DNA from 2 places in the Bradyrhizobium sp. AZCC 1610 genome. Region 1 is predicted to be linked to the other one. Evidence: predicted binding sites of a transcription regulator. Region 1 holds the regulator's gene; the other holds the start of a gene.
The links. Region 1 encodes PhoB, which activates phosphate uptake and scavenging genes when phosphate is short. Its sites were predicted from a motif close to TGTCATNNANCTGTCAT; they were not measured.
Positions count from the first base shown of each region.

Region 2: V1279_RS18455 (arsenate reductase/protein-tyrosine-phosphatase family protein) is a predicted target of PhoB. The motif match lies at 5,130-5,146, and genes of this name have one in related genera.

Region 1 is NZ_JAZHRR010000001.1:127,263-134,679, reverse strand. Features, by position in the region: gene argF (ornithine carbamoyltransferase) at 1-684, opposite strand, end outside; gene V1279_RS00645 (aspartate aminotransferase family protein) at 684-1,892, opposite strand; gene V1279_RS00640 (GcrA family cell cycle regulator) at 2,398-2,910, shown strand; gene phoB (phosphate regulon transcriptional regulator PhoB) at 3,196-3,900, opposite strand; gene phoU (phosphate signaling complex protein PhoU) at 4,011-4,727, opposite strand; gene pstB (phosphate ABC transporter ATP-binding protein PstB) at 4,752-5,573, opposite strand; gene pstA (phosphate ABC transporter permease PstA) at 5,570-6,415, opposite strand; gene pstC (phosphate ABC transporter permease subunit PstC) at 6,420-7,409, opposite strand.
Region 2 is NZ_JAZHRR010000001.1:3,717,740-3,725,156, forward strand. Features, by position in the region: gene V1279_RS18430 (multidrug effflux MFS transporter) at 1-582, shown strand, start outside; gene V1279_RS18435 (serine hydrolase domain-containing protein) at 579-2,141, opposite strand; gene V1279_RS18440 (adenylate/guanylate cyclase domain-containing protein) at 2,169-3,428, opposite strand; partial or broken gene arsC (arsenate reductase (glutaredoxin)) at 3,475-3,881, opposite strand; gene arsB (ACR3 family arsenite efflux transporter) at 3,878-4,936, opposite strand; gene V1279_RS18455 (arsenate reductase/protein-tyrosine-phosphatase family protein) at 5,195-6,052, shown strand; gene V1279_RS18460 (ArsJ-associated glyceraldehyde-3-phosphate dehydrogenase) at 6,064-7,107, shown strand; gene arsJ (organoarsenical effux MFS transporter ArsJ) at 7,111-7,417, shown strand, end outside.

The DNA of each region.
Region 1 (7,417 bases):
CGTGACGACGCAGTCGGCACCGCGAACCGCGGCCTCGGGATCGTTGCCGAGCACGATCGGAGCTTGCGTTGCCTTGATCCAGTCCTTCATCGCCTTGTTCGGCGCGAGCTGCGGCGGGGTCGCGACATTGAGCTGGAACTTGAAACGTTCCGCCGCATGCGCCCACGACGCCAGCACGTTGTTGTCGTCGCCGGTCCAGGCCACGGTGCGGCCCTCGATCGGCCCGCGATGCTCCTCGAAGGTCATCAGGTCGGCCATCACCTGGCAGGGATGCGAGCGCCGCGTCAGCCCGTTGATCACGGGCACGGTGGCATGCGCGGCCAATTCCAGCAGCGCGTCGTGGTTGAGGATGCGGATCATGATCGCATCGACATAGCGCGACAGCACGCGCGCGGTGTCGGCGATCGTCTCGCCGCGGCCGAGCTGCATCTCCGCACCCGTCAGCATGATGGACTCGCCGCCGAGCTGGCGCATGCCGACATCGAACGACACCCGCGTGCGGGTCGAGGGACGTTCGAAGATCATCGCCAGCGTCTTGCCTTCGAGCGGCTTCTTGCCCTTGTCACCAGGTTTTTCCTGCGCCTTGAGCTTTGCCTTCATGTCGGCGCCCAAGGCCAGCATGTTGCGCAATTCGCTCGGCGGCAGTTCGCTGATGTCGAGGAAGTGACGGACCGACTTGCTCATCATCCCGCCGCCTTCTTCAACGGTGCGCCCGACAGCGCAACGCAGGCGCGCTCGAGCATCTGAACGGACAAGTCGATCTCGGCCTCGGTCACGATCAACGGCGCGAGGAACCGTACCACATTGTCGCCGGCGCCGACGGTGAGCAATTTCTCGTCGCGCAACGCGTTGACGAGATCGCCCGGCGGCACCACGGCCTTGACGCCGACCAACAGTCCCTCGCCGCGCACTTCCGAGAGCACGGCGGGATAACGATCGACCACGGAGGCCAGTTTCTGTTTCAGCAGCAGCGACATCTTCTGCACGTGGTCGAAGAAGCCGGGCTTCAGCATCACGTCGAGCACGGCGTTGGCGGAAGCGATCGCCAGCGGATTGCCGCCGAAGGTCGAGCCGTGCGAGCCCGGCGACATGCCGGAGGCGGCTTCGGCGGTGGCCAGCACCGCGCCGATCGGAAAACCGCCGCCGAGTGCCTTGGCCAGCGACATCACATCCGGCGTCACGCCGACGCGCTTGTAGGCGAAGAGATCGCCGGTGCGGCCCATGCCGGTCTGCACCTCGTCGAACGCCAGCAGCAGGCCGTGCTCGTCACAGAGCTGGCGCAGCGCCTTGAAGAAGGCCTGCGGCGCGGAGCGCACGCCGCCCTCGCCCTGCACCGGCTCGATCAGGATGCCCGCGGTGTGCGGTCCGATCGCCTTTTTCACCGCCTCGAGATCGCCATGCGGCACCTGGTCGAAGCCGTCCATCGGCGGCCCAAAACCCTCGAGATATTTGGCGGAGCCGGTCGCGGCGAGCGTGCCCAGGGTGCGGCCGTGGAACGCGCCCTCGAAGGTGACGAGCCGATAGCGTTCGGGATGCCCCTTGGAGAACTGATAGCGGCGCACGACCTTGATCACGCCTTCCATCGCCTCGGCGCCGGAATTGCAGAAGAACACCAGGTCGGCAAAGCTCTGCTCGCAGAGCCGCGCGGCAAGCTTCTCGCCATCCGGGCTCTTGAACAGGTTCGACATGTGCCAGAGCTTCGTCGCCTGCTCCTGCAGCGCCGCAACCAGATGCGGATGGCAGTGGCCCAGCGCATTCACCGCAACCCCCGAGGTGAAGTCGAGATAGCGCTCGCCATTGGTGGCGGTCAGCCAACAGCCCTCGCCGCGCTCGAAGCCGAGATCGACCCTGGCAAAGACAGGGAGCAGATGCGACGTGGCGCTATTGGTCATGGCAATCACTGAAGGTTTGAGACCTGCTTTCAAGACCGACCGCGGAGCACACGCGTGCATAGGCGCGAACGCGGCAACGGCCGGTCTTGCGAAAACGAAACGTGCCGCCTCTTAAGGGCGGCACGTGAGAGGTATTCTATGTGGGCGGGGAGCGCTGTCAACACGCCACGAAGCCGCCTTTCCGGCACTGCAAGATAAGGAAATCCGTAAGATTGCGGTGTGGTGGAAAACACGCAGTGCAATGCCTAGATGTCGGAACATGTGGACGCCCAGGCCCGGACTCTTGCGCCAGAGTCACGCCATATTGTAGCCTCTGGGCTGTCGGGTACGACATCTCGTGCGGCAGTTCTGATCCCTAGAGTCCATTTGTGCAAGCGTAGACGTTCCGGCGCGGTTTTCGCGCCCGGCGAGGGCTAAGGGATTCTGACCGCAGGGATTTTTGAGACGAATGACGTCGCCAGTGCTGCCCCTGATTTGGCCGGCGCGATGCGAAGGGAAGAATGCGATGACGGTATTGACCTGGTCCGACGATCGCGTCGAGCAGCTGAAGAAGCTCTGGGAAGCCGGATTATCGGCCAGCCAAATTGCCGCGGAACTCGGAAATGTGACGCGAAACGCCGTGATCGGCAAAGTGCACCGGCTGGGCCTGTCCGGCCGCGCCAAGAGCCCCTCCTCGGCCGCCCCGCGGCAGCGCAAGGCGCGCCCCGCCGCCCAGCAAATGATGCGGGTGTCGCGCCCGGTTTCGCGCGGCAACACCGCGCTCGCCCACGCCTTCGATATGGAGCTGGAGCCCGATCCGGTCGCCTTCGACAATGTGGTGCCGATGAGCCAGCGGCTGTCGCTGCTCGAACTGAACGAGGCGACCTGTCACTGGCCGGTCGGCGATCCCTCGAGCCCGGAATTCTTCTTCTGCGGCGGCAAGGCGCTCGCTGGCCTGCCCTATTGCGCGCACCACTCGCGCATCGCCTATCAGCCCGCCGCCGACCGGCGGCGGCAGCAGCCGAAGCCGACGCGGTAAAGGGACGGTTATCGTAGCCCGGATGGAGCGCAGCGAAATCCGGGACGGTCTTGCGATTGGCTGACATTCCCCGGGCTGCGCTTCGCTGCACCCGGGCTACGAACTAAATCGTTCGTCGTCCCTGCGAACGCAGGGACCCATAACCACAGGTGCTTGTGGTTTGGCTGAGCTGGAGCCCCAGCGTTTTTCAACAATCGAGATTGGTGGTTATGGGTCCCCGCGCCCCGTGCGCAATTGCGCACTAGGCGGGGACGACCATCGAGAGCCCGGACGACGATGGAGCCTTTACGGCTCCACCTTCGCGAACCGATCATCCAGCGCATATCCCGCGCCGCGCACGGTGCGGATCGGGTCCTGCTCGCGGCCCGGATTGAGCAGTTTGCGCAGGCGGCCGATGTGGACGTCAACGGTGCGCTCGTCGATATAGATGTCGCGGCCCCAGACGCTGTCGAGCAATTGCTCGCGGCTGAAGACGCGGCCGGGATGCTCCAGGAAAAATTCCAGCAAGCGATATTCGGTCGGGCCGAGATCGATCTGGCGGCCCGAACGCGCGACGCGGCGTTTCTCGCGATCGAGTTCGATGTCGCCATAGGTCAGCACGGTGGCGAGCCGCTCGGGGCTCGCCCGCCGCAGCAGGCCCTTCACCCGCGCCAGCAGTTCCGGCACCGAGAACGGCTTGACGATGTAATCGTCGGCGCCGGTCGCAAGCCCGCGCACCCGCTCGCTCTCCTCACCGCGCGCCGTGAGCATGATGATAGGCAATTGCTTGGTCTCCGGCCGCGCCCGCAGGCGGCGGCAGAGCTCGATGCCTGACAGCCCCGGCAGCATCCAGTCGAGCACGACGAGATCGGGCACGCGCTCCTTCAGCCGCGTGTCGGCATCGTCGCCGCGGGCGACGGTTTCGACATCATAACCTTCGGCGTCGAGGTTGTAGCGCAACAGCGTGGTCAGCGCTTCCTCGTCCTCGACCACCATAATGCGCGCGCTCATCTTTCTTCAGCCTCTTCTGTTTGACGCGTTTTCTGCGCAGATAAGTCTACGCAATCTGCGTAAACTTGATTGCTATGCGAACCGGTCCCCACTTCGCTTGAAACGCTTTGTCAAGTATTGGGTACGGCCGTGGCAAACGTTGTCATGTCGCCCTTCGGGCGCTGGTCGAGCATCTGCTGTCCCTCGATCATGTAGAACACGGTCTCGGCGATATTGGTGGCGTGGTCGCCGATCCGCTCGATGTTCTTGGCGCAGAACATCAGGTGGATACAGAACGATATGTTGCGCGGATCTTCCATCATATAGGTCAGGAGTTCGCGGAACAGCGAGGTGCAGATGGCGTCGACTTCCTCGTCGCCCTTCCAGACCGCCATCGCCGCCGGCAGATCGTGCGCCGCGTAGGCGTCCAGCACCGACTTGACCTGCGTCAGCACCAGATCGGTCATATGCTCGAGGCCGCGCATCAGCTTTAAGGGCTGGAAGTCGTTTTCGAGCGCCGCGACGCGCTTGCCCATGTTCTTGGCGAGGTCGCCGATCCGCTCCAGATCGGTGGCGACCCGCATGGCGCCGACGATTTCGCGCAGATCGATCGCCATCGGCTGGCGCCGCGCAATGGTCAGCACCGCGCGTTCCTCGATCAGATGCTGCAGACGGTCGATCTCGACATCGTTGGCGACGACGCGCTTGCCGAGCGGGATGTCGCGGCGGACCAGCGCATCGACGGATTCAGTGATCATGCGCTCAGACAGGCCGCCCATCTCGGCGACGAGCCGGGTCAATTCCTGAAGATCGCTGTCGAACGCCTTGGCGGTGTGTTCAGAAGCCATGTGTTATCTCCTCCGGATCTTGCTCTAGCCGAACCGGCCGGTGATGTAGTCCTGGGTACGCCGATCGCTCGGCGAGGTGAATATCTTGTTGGTGTCGTCGAATTCGATCAGCTCGCCGAGATACATGAAGGCGGTCTTGTCGGAGACGCGCGCCGCCTGCTGCATGTTATGGGTGACGATGGCGATGGTGTAGTCTTCCGCCAGCTCCTGGATCAGCTCCTCGATCTTGGCGGTCGAGATCGGATCCAGCGCCGAGCACGGCTCGTCGAACAGGATCACTTCGGGCCGCACCGCGACCGTGCGGGCGATGCAGAGCCGCTGCTGCTGGCCGCCGGACAGCGACAGGCCGGAGGCGTTCAGCTTGTCCTTGACCTCGTTCCACAGCGCGCCGCCACGCAGCGCCTTCTCGACCCGGCCGTCCATCTCCGACTTCGATATCTTTTCATAGAGGCGGATGCCGAAGGCGATGTTTTCGTAGATCGTCATCGGAAACGGCGTCGGCTTCTGGAACACCATGCCGACGCGGGCCCGCAGCAGATTGAGGTCGAGCTTGGGGTCGAGGATGTTGGTCTGATCGAGCATCAGCTGGCCGGTCGCCTTCTGGCCGGGATAGAGGTCGTACATCCGGTTGAAGATCCGCAGCAGCGTGGACTTGCCGCAGCCGGACGGGCCGATGAAGGCGGTGACGCGGTGGGTGCCGAGCGTCAGGTTGATGTTCTTCAGCGCATGATTCTCGCCATAGTAAAAGTTCAGGCCGCGGGCGGTCACCTTGGGCGCGGCCTCGGGCAGCACCACCTGCGGAACGGGCCCGCTCGCGTTACTCACGGATACGGAGAGATCGGTCATTTGGATGTCCTCTCGGCGCCAAGAATGCGCGCGCCAATATTCAGGGCAAGTACGGTGAGCGTGATCAAGAGCGCCCCGCTCCAGGCGAGCTGCTTCCAGTAGACATAGGGGCTCTGGACGAAGTTGTTGATGGTGACGGGCAGGTTCGCCATCGTCTTGGTCATGTCGAGGCTGAAGAACTGGTTGGAGAGCGCGGTGAACAGCAGCGGCGCGGTTTCACCGGCGACGCGGGCGGTGGCCAAGAGCACGCCGGTGATCAGGCCGGCGCGGGCGGCGCGATAGGCGATCCGCCGGATCACCAGCGAGCGCGGCAGGCCGAGCGCGGACGCCGCCTCACGCAGCGGGTTGGGCACCAGCCCCAGCATGTCCTCAGTGGTGCGAACCACCACCGGGATCACGATCACGGCCAGCGCCAGACAGCCGGCGAGGGCCGAGAAGCCGCCCATCGGCACCACGACGGCGCCGTAGATGAACAGGCCGATGATGATCGAGGGCGCGCTCAGCAGAATGTCGTTGATGAAGCGGATCACCGAGGTGAGCTTGTCGTGCTTGCCGTATTCGGCCAGGTACGTTCCGGCAAACAGGCCGAGCGGCGCGCCGATGCCGACCCCGATCACGGTCATCATGATCGAGCCGATGATGGCGTTGCGCAGCCCGCCGTCGGTCGATCCCGGCGGCGGCGTATCCTGGGTAAAGACTGCGAAATTGATGCCGGCGAGGCCGTTGTAGAACAGCGTGAACAGGATCAAGGCGAGCCAGGTCACGCCGAACAGCGCAGCTCCCAGGCACAGGAACTTGATGATGACGTTGTTGCGGCGGCGGGATACGTAAATCGGGTTCATGATCCTAGTTCCCCGCCTTCTTTTCCAGCCGCATCAACATCAGCCGCGCGGCCGCGAGCACGAAGAACGTCAGCACGAACAGCAAGAGGCCAAGCAGGATCAGGCCGGATTGATGCAGCCCGTCGCTCTCGGCGAATTCGGACGCGATCGCCGCCGAGATCGTGGTGCCCGGTGCAAAAATCGAGGACTGGATCTTGAACGAATTGCCGATGATGAAGGTCACCGCCATGGTCTCGCCGAGCGCGCGGCCAAGCGCCAGCATGATGCCGCCGATCACCCCGACCCTTGTGTAGGGGATGACGACGTTGCGGACGACTTCCCAGTTGGTGCAGCCGACGCCGTAGGCGGCTTCCTTCAGCACCGGCGGCACCGTCTTGAAGACGTCGACCGAGATCGCGGTGATGAACGGCAAGACCATGATCGCCAGAATCAATGACGCGTTGAACAGGCTGAGATAGGAGGGCGGACCGGCGAAGATCGTCCCCAGCACGGGAACGCCGTCGAACACGCTGATCATGAACGGCTGGAAGGTGTTGGCCAGAAACGGCCCCAGCACGAAGAAGCCCCACATGCCGTAGATGATGGAGGGAATGCCGGCCAGCAGTTCGATGGCAAGCCCGATCGGACGGCGCAGCCAGATCGGGCAGATCTCGGTGAGGAACACCGCGATGCCGAGGCCGACCGGAATGGCGATCATCATCGCGATCACGGAGGTGATCAGCGTGCCGTAGACCGGGCCGAGCGCACCCAGCACCGGCGGATCGGCCGACGGCGCCCAGCGCTGCGTCCACAGGAAGGCCGCGCCGTATTCCCGGATCGCCGGCCAAGCGCCGATGATCAGCGAAATGATGATGCCGCCGAGGATGAGGAGAACCGAGATCGCGCAGGCGCGCGTGATCCAGTAGAAAGTGACGTCGCCGAGCTTGAATGCGCTGAGAGCCTTTGCGCGATCGTAAGGTCCGGCAGCGTCCATTACGTCGCTTTCAACCGCCATTTCTGCCA
Region 2 (7,417 bases), 3.6 Mb from region 1:
ATCGCAAAGACGTACTTCGCCCTGCTCCGCGACCGCCGCTTCGTGGTGCCGGCAGCGACCGTCAGCCTGATCCTGGGCGCGCTGTTCTCGATTTTTTCGGCCGCGCCCCGCGTGCTGATCGAAGCGATGCATTTTACGCCGATTCAACTCGGCCTGTTCTTTGCGGGCACGGTGCTGATCGTATTCATCGCCGGTATACTCGCGACCCGGCTGGCCCCACGCTATGGGCTCGATCGTTCGATCCGGGGCGGACTGTTCACCGCCGCCACCGGCAGCTTCGCGATGCTGCTGGTCTCGCTATACAACCCCTCTTTCCTGCCATTTCTTGCGGCCATGAGCGTATTCCTGCTCGGCATGGGCATCGTCGGCCCGTTAGGCACGGCGCAGGCGCTTTCCCCGTTCGGCGACAGAGCGGGCGCGGCATCCGCGCTGGTCGGCTTCTGGCAGATGATGACGGCCGCCACCGGCGTCTGGCTCGCGGCGACAATCTCGCATGAAGCGCTGTTCGCGCTCGGCGTGGTGCTGACGGCGTTCTCGCTGCTGGCGGTCGGGCTCTACACGATGCGGACGAAGGCCGGCTAGGGTACGTCAGCCTCTCCATCGACTGAAACTTCGCGTCCAGCCCTGTCGTTACCGCGAAGATTGATCTTCCCGCCGTCAAATCGCAGGGTCCATCCTTGAACCGGGGCACCCGCGCCCAATGCCAAGCGCTGGAACAGGAACGTGCCGTCGTTCAACCAGCTTCCCTTGGTCGCGACGATCCCGGTGGCGGCTGGTTCGCTCTTGCGATAAAGCCCGTCTAACCCGATCGGGCCGGTAAACCTGAGTGACGGCCTTGTTGGATCCCGGTTGTTGAACTCCAGCTCAAAGCGCGGACGCGGATCGGCAAGCGTGAGTGAGAGCGATTTCACGTTCAACGGGTTGCCGGGAAATTTGTAGGTCTTTCCCGAGATGGAAGACGCGATTCCCGACGTTGCGCCAACCTCCGTCGCCTTTTCGGTTGAAATATCGCGGATTGCGCCTGCCAGCAGGTTGGCGCCTGCTGGGTCCGGCGGGAGCGGCGTTTCGGATTTGACCGCGCTGGAAATATGATCAGCAAGTCTGCCTAGCGAACAGAAATTCCTGGCCGTCGTCACCGCGACGATGTCCAGCGCAGGAAAAACCATGATGACCTGGCAATGGTACCCCACCGCCATATAGACCTGCTTGTTGGGCAAGGCCCAAAAGAAGTTGGAGTATCTTAGCTCCGGACTAGACGACGAGTTCATGTTCACGTTGGCACGGCTCGCCTTCTCGACCCAATCCCGTGGAACAAGCGGTTTTCCTTCCCATTCGCCCTGGCGCAAATAGAGATAGCCGATCTTCGCCATGTCGCGAGGATGCAGGGCCAGGCCGTATCCGCCGGTCGAGATGCCCTGGGGATCGCGCCGCCAGTTCCACGCGCTGATCCCCAGGGGACCAAACAGCCTGGCCTTTGCGTAATCGGATGCGCTCATCCCGGTCAGCTTGGTGAGGACGGCGGAAAGCAGGTGCGGATTGCCGCTGTTGTAATTGAAGATGTCGCCGGGCGTGTTCGACATCGGGCGGTCCAGAATAAATTTGACCCAGTCCGGACTACGCTCCATTTCGATCAACGAATCCGGCCGCCCGTTGAGCGGTTCGCTCCAGTCTAGTCCGGAAGTCATGTCCAACAGGCTCTGAACCGTGATCGCCTTCTTTTTATCATCCACATTGGCAATGCTGCGGTCACCGAAGAAGTCCAGCATCTGATGGTTGGCGCTATCCAGCAGGCCGTCCTTGTAGGCGATCGCGGTCAAAGTGCCGATTACCGCTTTGGTAACGGAGTTGGTAATGTGGGGAATATCCGCCGTGTACGGCGCATAAGAGGCATCGAGGACAATCCGCCCATGCCGCACAATCAGCAGACTATCGAAGCTCCGGCTCGTTCCGTACTCGATCAGCTTTGCAAGCGCCGCCGGGTCCATGCCCTGCTCTTCCGGCGTCGATGTTTGCCACTGCGTCGTCGGCCAAGCGGACTCCGATGCGGCTTGGGCGAATGCAGCGGGACCGCAGCACGTTAACCCCACGAGAGCGATTGTGCCGAACACGATCCTCGAAACGGCAAGACCTGGATTACGCATCAGCGCCTCATGTCATGGGGTTGCAACCTAACCGGCCAGATACCGCTCGTACTTGCCGCCAACGACCTCGTCCGCGGCGATATCAGGATCAAGCGTATAAAGATCCTGCGCGCGGCCGATCCCGCGCAGGGCGTAGCGGCCGGTGGACACGAGGTAGTTCCGCCCGGCGGCATCGAGACCTGCGCGAAATGCCGACGACATCAGCAGTTCACGGTCGACCGAGCGGCACATCGAGGCGATGCGGCTCACCTCGTTGACGGCGGGCCCCACCACGGTGAAGTCGAGCCGGTCGTCGCTGCCGATATTGCCGTAGAAAACCTCGCCGACATGCAGCCCGACATGGGCCGAGGTCACGGGCCGGCCCTCGGCCGTGCGGCGGGCAGTGAGCGCCTTCATGTTGCGGCGGAAGCGATGCTCGGCACGCAGCGCGGTGCGCTTGGCCTTCGCCATGTTGTCATCGGTAAACATCGCCAGCACGCCGTCGCCGATCAGCTTCAGCACCTCGCCGCCGGCTTCGTGAATGGCGTCGATCGAGGCCTGCGCGTAATCGTTGAGGAACGGAATGATCTCGCCGGGATCGATGCTTTCGCTGATCGCGGTCGAACCGCGCAGGTCGGAAAACCACAGCACCGTGTTGATGCGCTCGGTGACGCCGCGCGCGATCCGCCCGCGCAGCACCTGCTCGGCGGTGTCGCGCCCGAGATAGACGCGCCCCAGCGTCTTGGTAATGTCGGCCTGCGCCGCAGATTTGATCGCCAGCCCCAGCACCGGCACGAGATCGCGCAGCGCCGCGAGCCCCTGCGCGCCAAACCCCTCGTCGCGCCTTGTCACCCAATAGGAATAGACGCAGTCCATCTGTCCCATGGTGCCGGCCTCGCCGAACTGATGCACATAGGCCACGAGATGCTTGTGGCCCTTCTCGGCGAGTTCATTCACGAACTTGAACCTGTGGGTCCGGCCGTCAGCGAGGTCGATCGGCAGCTCCTGATAGCCGTTTTCAAGCATGTGATAGAAGATCGAACTGCGCCAGGCCTCCGCGGCTTCGCCCTCACTGGTCGAGCCATATTCGAACACGTCGCTTTCGTTGGTCTCGGCGTCGTTCCAGCGAAAGCCGCGCCCCTCGAAAATCGGGTGCAGCGTATCGATGAAGACCATTCCGCGCGACACATGAAGACCTTCGGTGCGGCAGCGCTCGCAGAAGCCGCGGACCAAGTCGTTTTGGGGCAGGCCAGTGAGACCCTGGCTGACCAGCCAGTTCGTCAGGCGCAGACGGGGCGTGAGTTCCATACGGCCATTATGCCGCGCAATCGTGACGGGTGGAAGGCTGCGCCCTTCAACCCCTCGCGCGCGTCACCGCCTCGCCGTCTTCCTTGACGAAGGACTGGACGGGTTGTCGAGCAGATCAAGCACCAGCTCCGACGGCCGGCACAGCCGGACGCCCTTCGGCGTCACCACGATCGGCCAGTTGATCAGGATCGGATGCTGAATCATGAAATCGATCAGCTCGTCGTCGCTCCATTTCGGATCGGCAAGGCTGAGCTCTGCATAGGGCGTGTCCTTTTTGCGCAACAGCTCGCGTGGCGAGATTCCCAATGCCCTGATCAACTCGCCCAGCCGCGCGCGGCTCGGCGGCGTCTTCAGGTATTCGATCACCTCGGGCTCCTCGCCGCTCTGCCGGATCATCGCCAGCGCGTTGCGCGAGGTGCCGCAGGCAGGATTGTGATAGATCGTGATGGTCAAACCTCCGCTTCCTTCTTGATGGCACCGGAAGCACTGACACCATTCTCGTACCAGCTCCTCGACGCCTTCACGAGATAGACGACAGAGAGCATTACGGGCACCTCGACCAGCACGCCGACCACGGTGGCCAATGCCGCCCCTGAATCGAGGCCGAACAAGCTGATAGCTGCGGCAACGGCGAGTTCGAAAAAGTTGCTGGCGCCGATCAGTGCGGCAGGCGCGGCGACGCACCAGGCGACGCCGAAGCGACGGCTCAGCCAATAAGCCAGCCCAGCATTGAGATAGACCTGGATCAGAATGGGCACTGCCAGCAATACGATCACAAGCGGCTGTGCGATGATCTGCTCGCCCTGGAAGCCGAACAACAGCACCAGTGTGGTCAGCAGCGCGACCAAGGACACCGGCTGCAGCACGTGAAGTGTCCGCTGCAATACCTCCGGCCCGGTGGCAAGCAGCGCGCGACGCCATAGTTGCGCAATGATGACGGGTACCACGATATACAATACCACGGAGATCAGCAGTGTTGCCCAAGGCACTGCGATCGAGGCGACACCAAGCAGCAGCCCGACCAGCGGGGCGAAAGCAAACACCATGATGACGTCATTGAGCGCGACCTGGCTCAGCGTGTAATGCGGCTCGCCCTCGCACAGGTTCGACCATACGAACACCATGGCCGTGCAAGGCGCTGCCGCCAGCAGAATGAGGCCGGCGATATAGGATGGAATTTGTGCCGATGGCAGCCATGGCGCGAACAGATGACCGATAAACAGCGAACCCAGCAGCGCCATCGAGAACGGCTTCACCGCCCAGTTGATGAACAGAGTGACGCCAACGCCGCGCCAATGCTCGCGCACCTGGCCGAGCGCGCCGAAGTCGATCTTCAGCAGCATCGGGATGATCATCAACCATACCAGCCCGGCTACCGGCAGGTTGACCCGCGCAATCTCCGCGCTCGCAATGGTCGCGAACAGTCCGGGCAGCAGGTGCCCGAGTGCGACACCCGCGACGATGCACAGCGCCACCCACAACGAGAGATAACGTTCGAACAGGTTCATGAAGGCGACATCCGGGCATGACTAAGAGAAGCGCTCTCTCTCTCTCTCTTGGCTATCTCGCACAGCCGTGACCGTGCGATGACCTCCGATATTGCAGACTCAGCCGACTCGCAAGAAATATGTCTTGATTTCTCGACACGTTGAATTAAAAAATAATGCCAATGGCGCGTATTACGGCGCGCTTTACGCAGGATGTCACCGAACCGTCATTTAATTCGTCGATAAACATGGACACGATGAAGAGACCGCGAGAAACTAATGGAAGCAAATAGTCGCGAAGCAAGCGCCATAGAGGGTTTTGGATCGCTGGCGCAGGCGACCCGCCTTGCCGCGGTACGCCATCTGCTCGCCGTCCATCCGCTAAGCCTGCCCGCCGGTGAAATCGCCCGGCTGTGCGAGGTGCCGCACAACACCATGTCGACGCACCTCGGTATTTTGAGCCGAGCCGGTTTGGTCTCCGTCGAGAAGGACGGCCGCTCGATGAACTATCGGGCAGACGTCGGCGGATTTAGGGGCTTGCTCGAATTTCTCTCTCGGGACTGCTGCAACGGCCGCCCCGAACTCTGCGGCGATGCCTTCGATCTCCCATCCGAAGCAACGGGGAAGTTCATGACGCCTGCGTTCAACGTCCTCTTTCTGTGCACCCAAAATTCGGCCCGCTCGATCATCGCCGAAGCCCTGCTCGAGAAGATCGGCCGTGGCCGCTTCCGCGCCTATTCCGCCGGATCGGAACCGGCCCGAGAACCCGTTCCCGAAGTCATCGACCGGCTGAAGGCTCTTGGACACGACGTGTCCCGCCTGCATTCAAAGTCGTGGGATGAGTTCCGAGGTCCGCAGGCTCCCCGAATGGACTTCATCATCGCGCTCTGCGATGCGCCGAATGGCCAGTTTTGTCCGGACCTCGGCGCCCAGTTCGTCACCGGCGCCTGGCCCCTGCCCGACCCGGCGCAGTTCACGGGGTCGTCCACCGAGCGCACCACGCTTCTGAACGAACTCTACGCCATGATCCGGCGCCGCATCGAAATCTTCACAAGCCTTCCGTTCGACTCGCTGGACCGTATGGCGATCAAGGCTCGACTGGACGAAATCGGCGATACAACGCGCGTTTCCCCTTAAGGAAGTTCTCTATGAAAGTTGGAATCAATGGCATGGGCCGCATGGGCAGGCTCGCGCTGCGTTCGGCGCTTGGCGGCATACATCGTCCGGAAAGCGATCCTCGCGCCGAGAACCGGTTGGAAGTCGTTCATATCAACGAATTGAAGGGTGGAATCGCGGCGACGGCGCATCTGCTCGAATTCGACAGTATTCATGGCCGCTGGCACGCGCCGATCGCGGTCGATTCCGATAATGCCATTGCGATCGGCAAGAACCGGATCGGCTTCAGCGAAAAGGCCAGTCCAGGCGACGTCGCCTGGGGCGATCTCGGCTGCGACATCGTGCTGGAGTGCACCGGCAAATTCCTGAAGCCGGACCAGCTTCAGGCCTACTTCGACCGGGGCGTCAAACGGGTGATCGTCGCCGCTCCCGTGAAGGATGACGCGGCGCTCAACATCGTGGTCGGCGTCAACGATCATCTCTACGATCCCGCCCGGCATCGGCTGCTGACGGCGGCATCCTGCACGACCAATTGCCTGGCTCCCGTCGTCAAGGTTATCCACGAGTCGATCGGAATCCGGCACGGACAGATCACCACGATCCACAATCCGACCAATACCAACGTCGTCGTTGACGCACCACACAAGGACCTTCGCCGTGCAAGGTCCGCGATGCTTTCGATGCAGCCCACGACGACCGGGAGCGCGACCGCAATCTCGTTGATCTATCCCGAACTCAAGGGCAAGCTGAACGGCCACGCCGTGCGCATCCCCGTCCTGAACGCCAGCCTGACCGACTGTGTCTTCGAATTGAAGCGCCCGACAACGGCCGAGGAGGTCAATCAGCTTTTCAAATCCGCCTCCGAAAGCGTTTTGGCTGGTATCTTGGGTCTGGAGACCAGACCTCTCGTTTCGGCCGACTACAACAACGATCCGCGCAGCTCGATCGTCGACGCTTTGAGCACGATGGTGACTGACGAAACGCTGCTGAAGGTCTACGCTTGGTACGACAACGAAGTCGGCTATGCCTGCCGAATGGTCGATCTTGCCAACATTGTTCAGCGATCGGGCGTGTAAGCCATGGTCCGAAACTATCTCATCGTAACGGCATCCTATTGGGGCTTCACGCTCGTCGACGGCGCGTTGCGTATGCTGGTCCTGTTCCATTTTTTCCGGCTGGGATACACGCCGTTCACCCTGGCGTTCCTGTTTCTGCTCTACGAAGCCGCCGGAATCGGTGCCAACCTGGCCGGCGGCTACTTCGCGTCGCGTTTCGGCATTCCGCGGATGCTTGCGATCGGCCAGATGCTCCAGATCGCCGGCTTGTTGATGCTATCCGCACTTGATCCCGGTTGGGGGGCCGCGGCATCGGTCGTCTGGGTCGTCA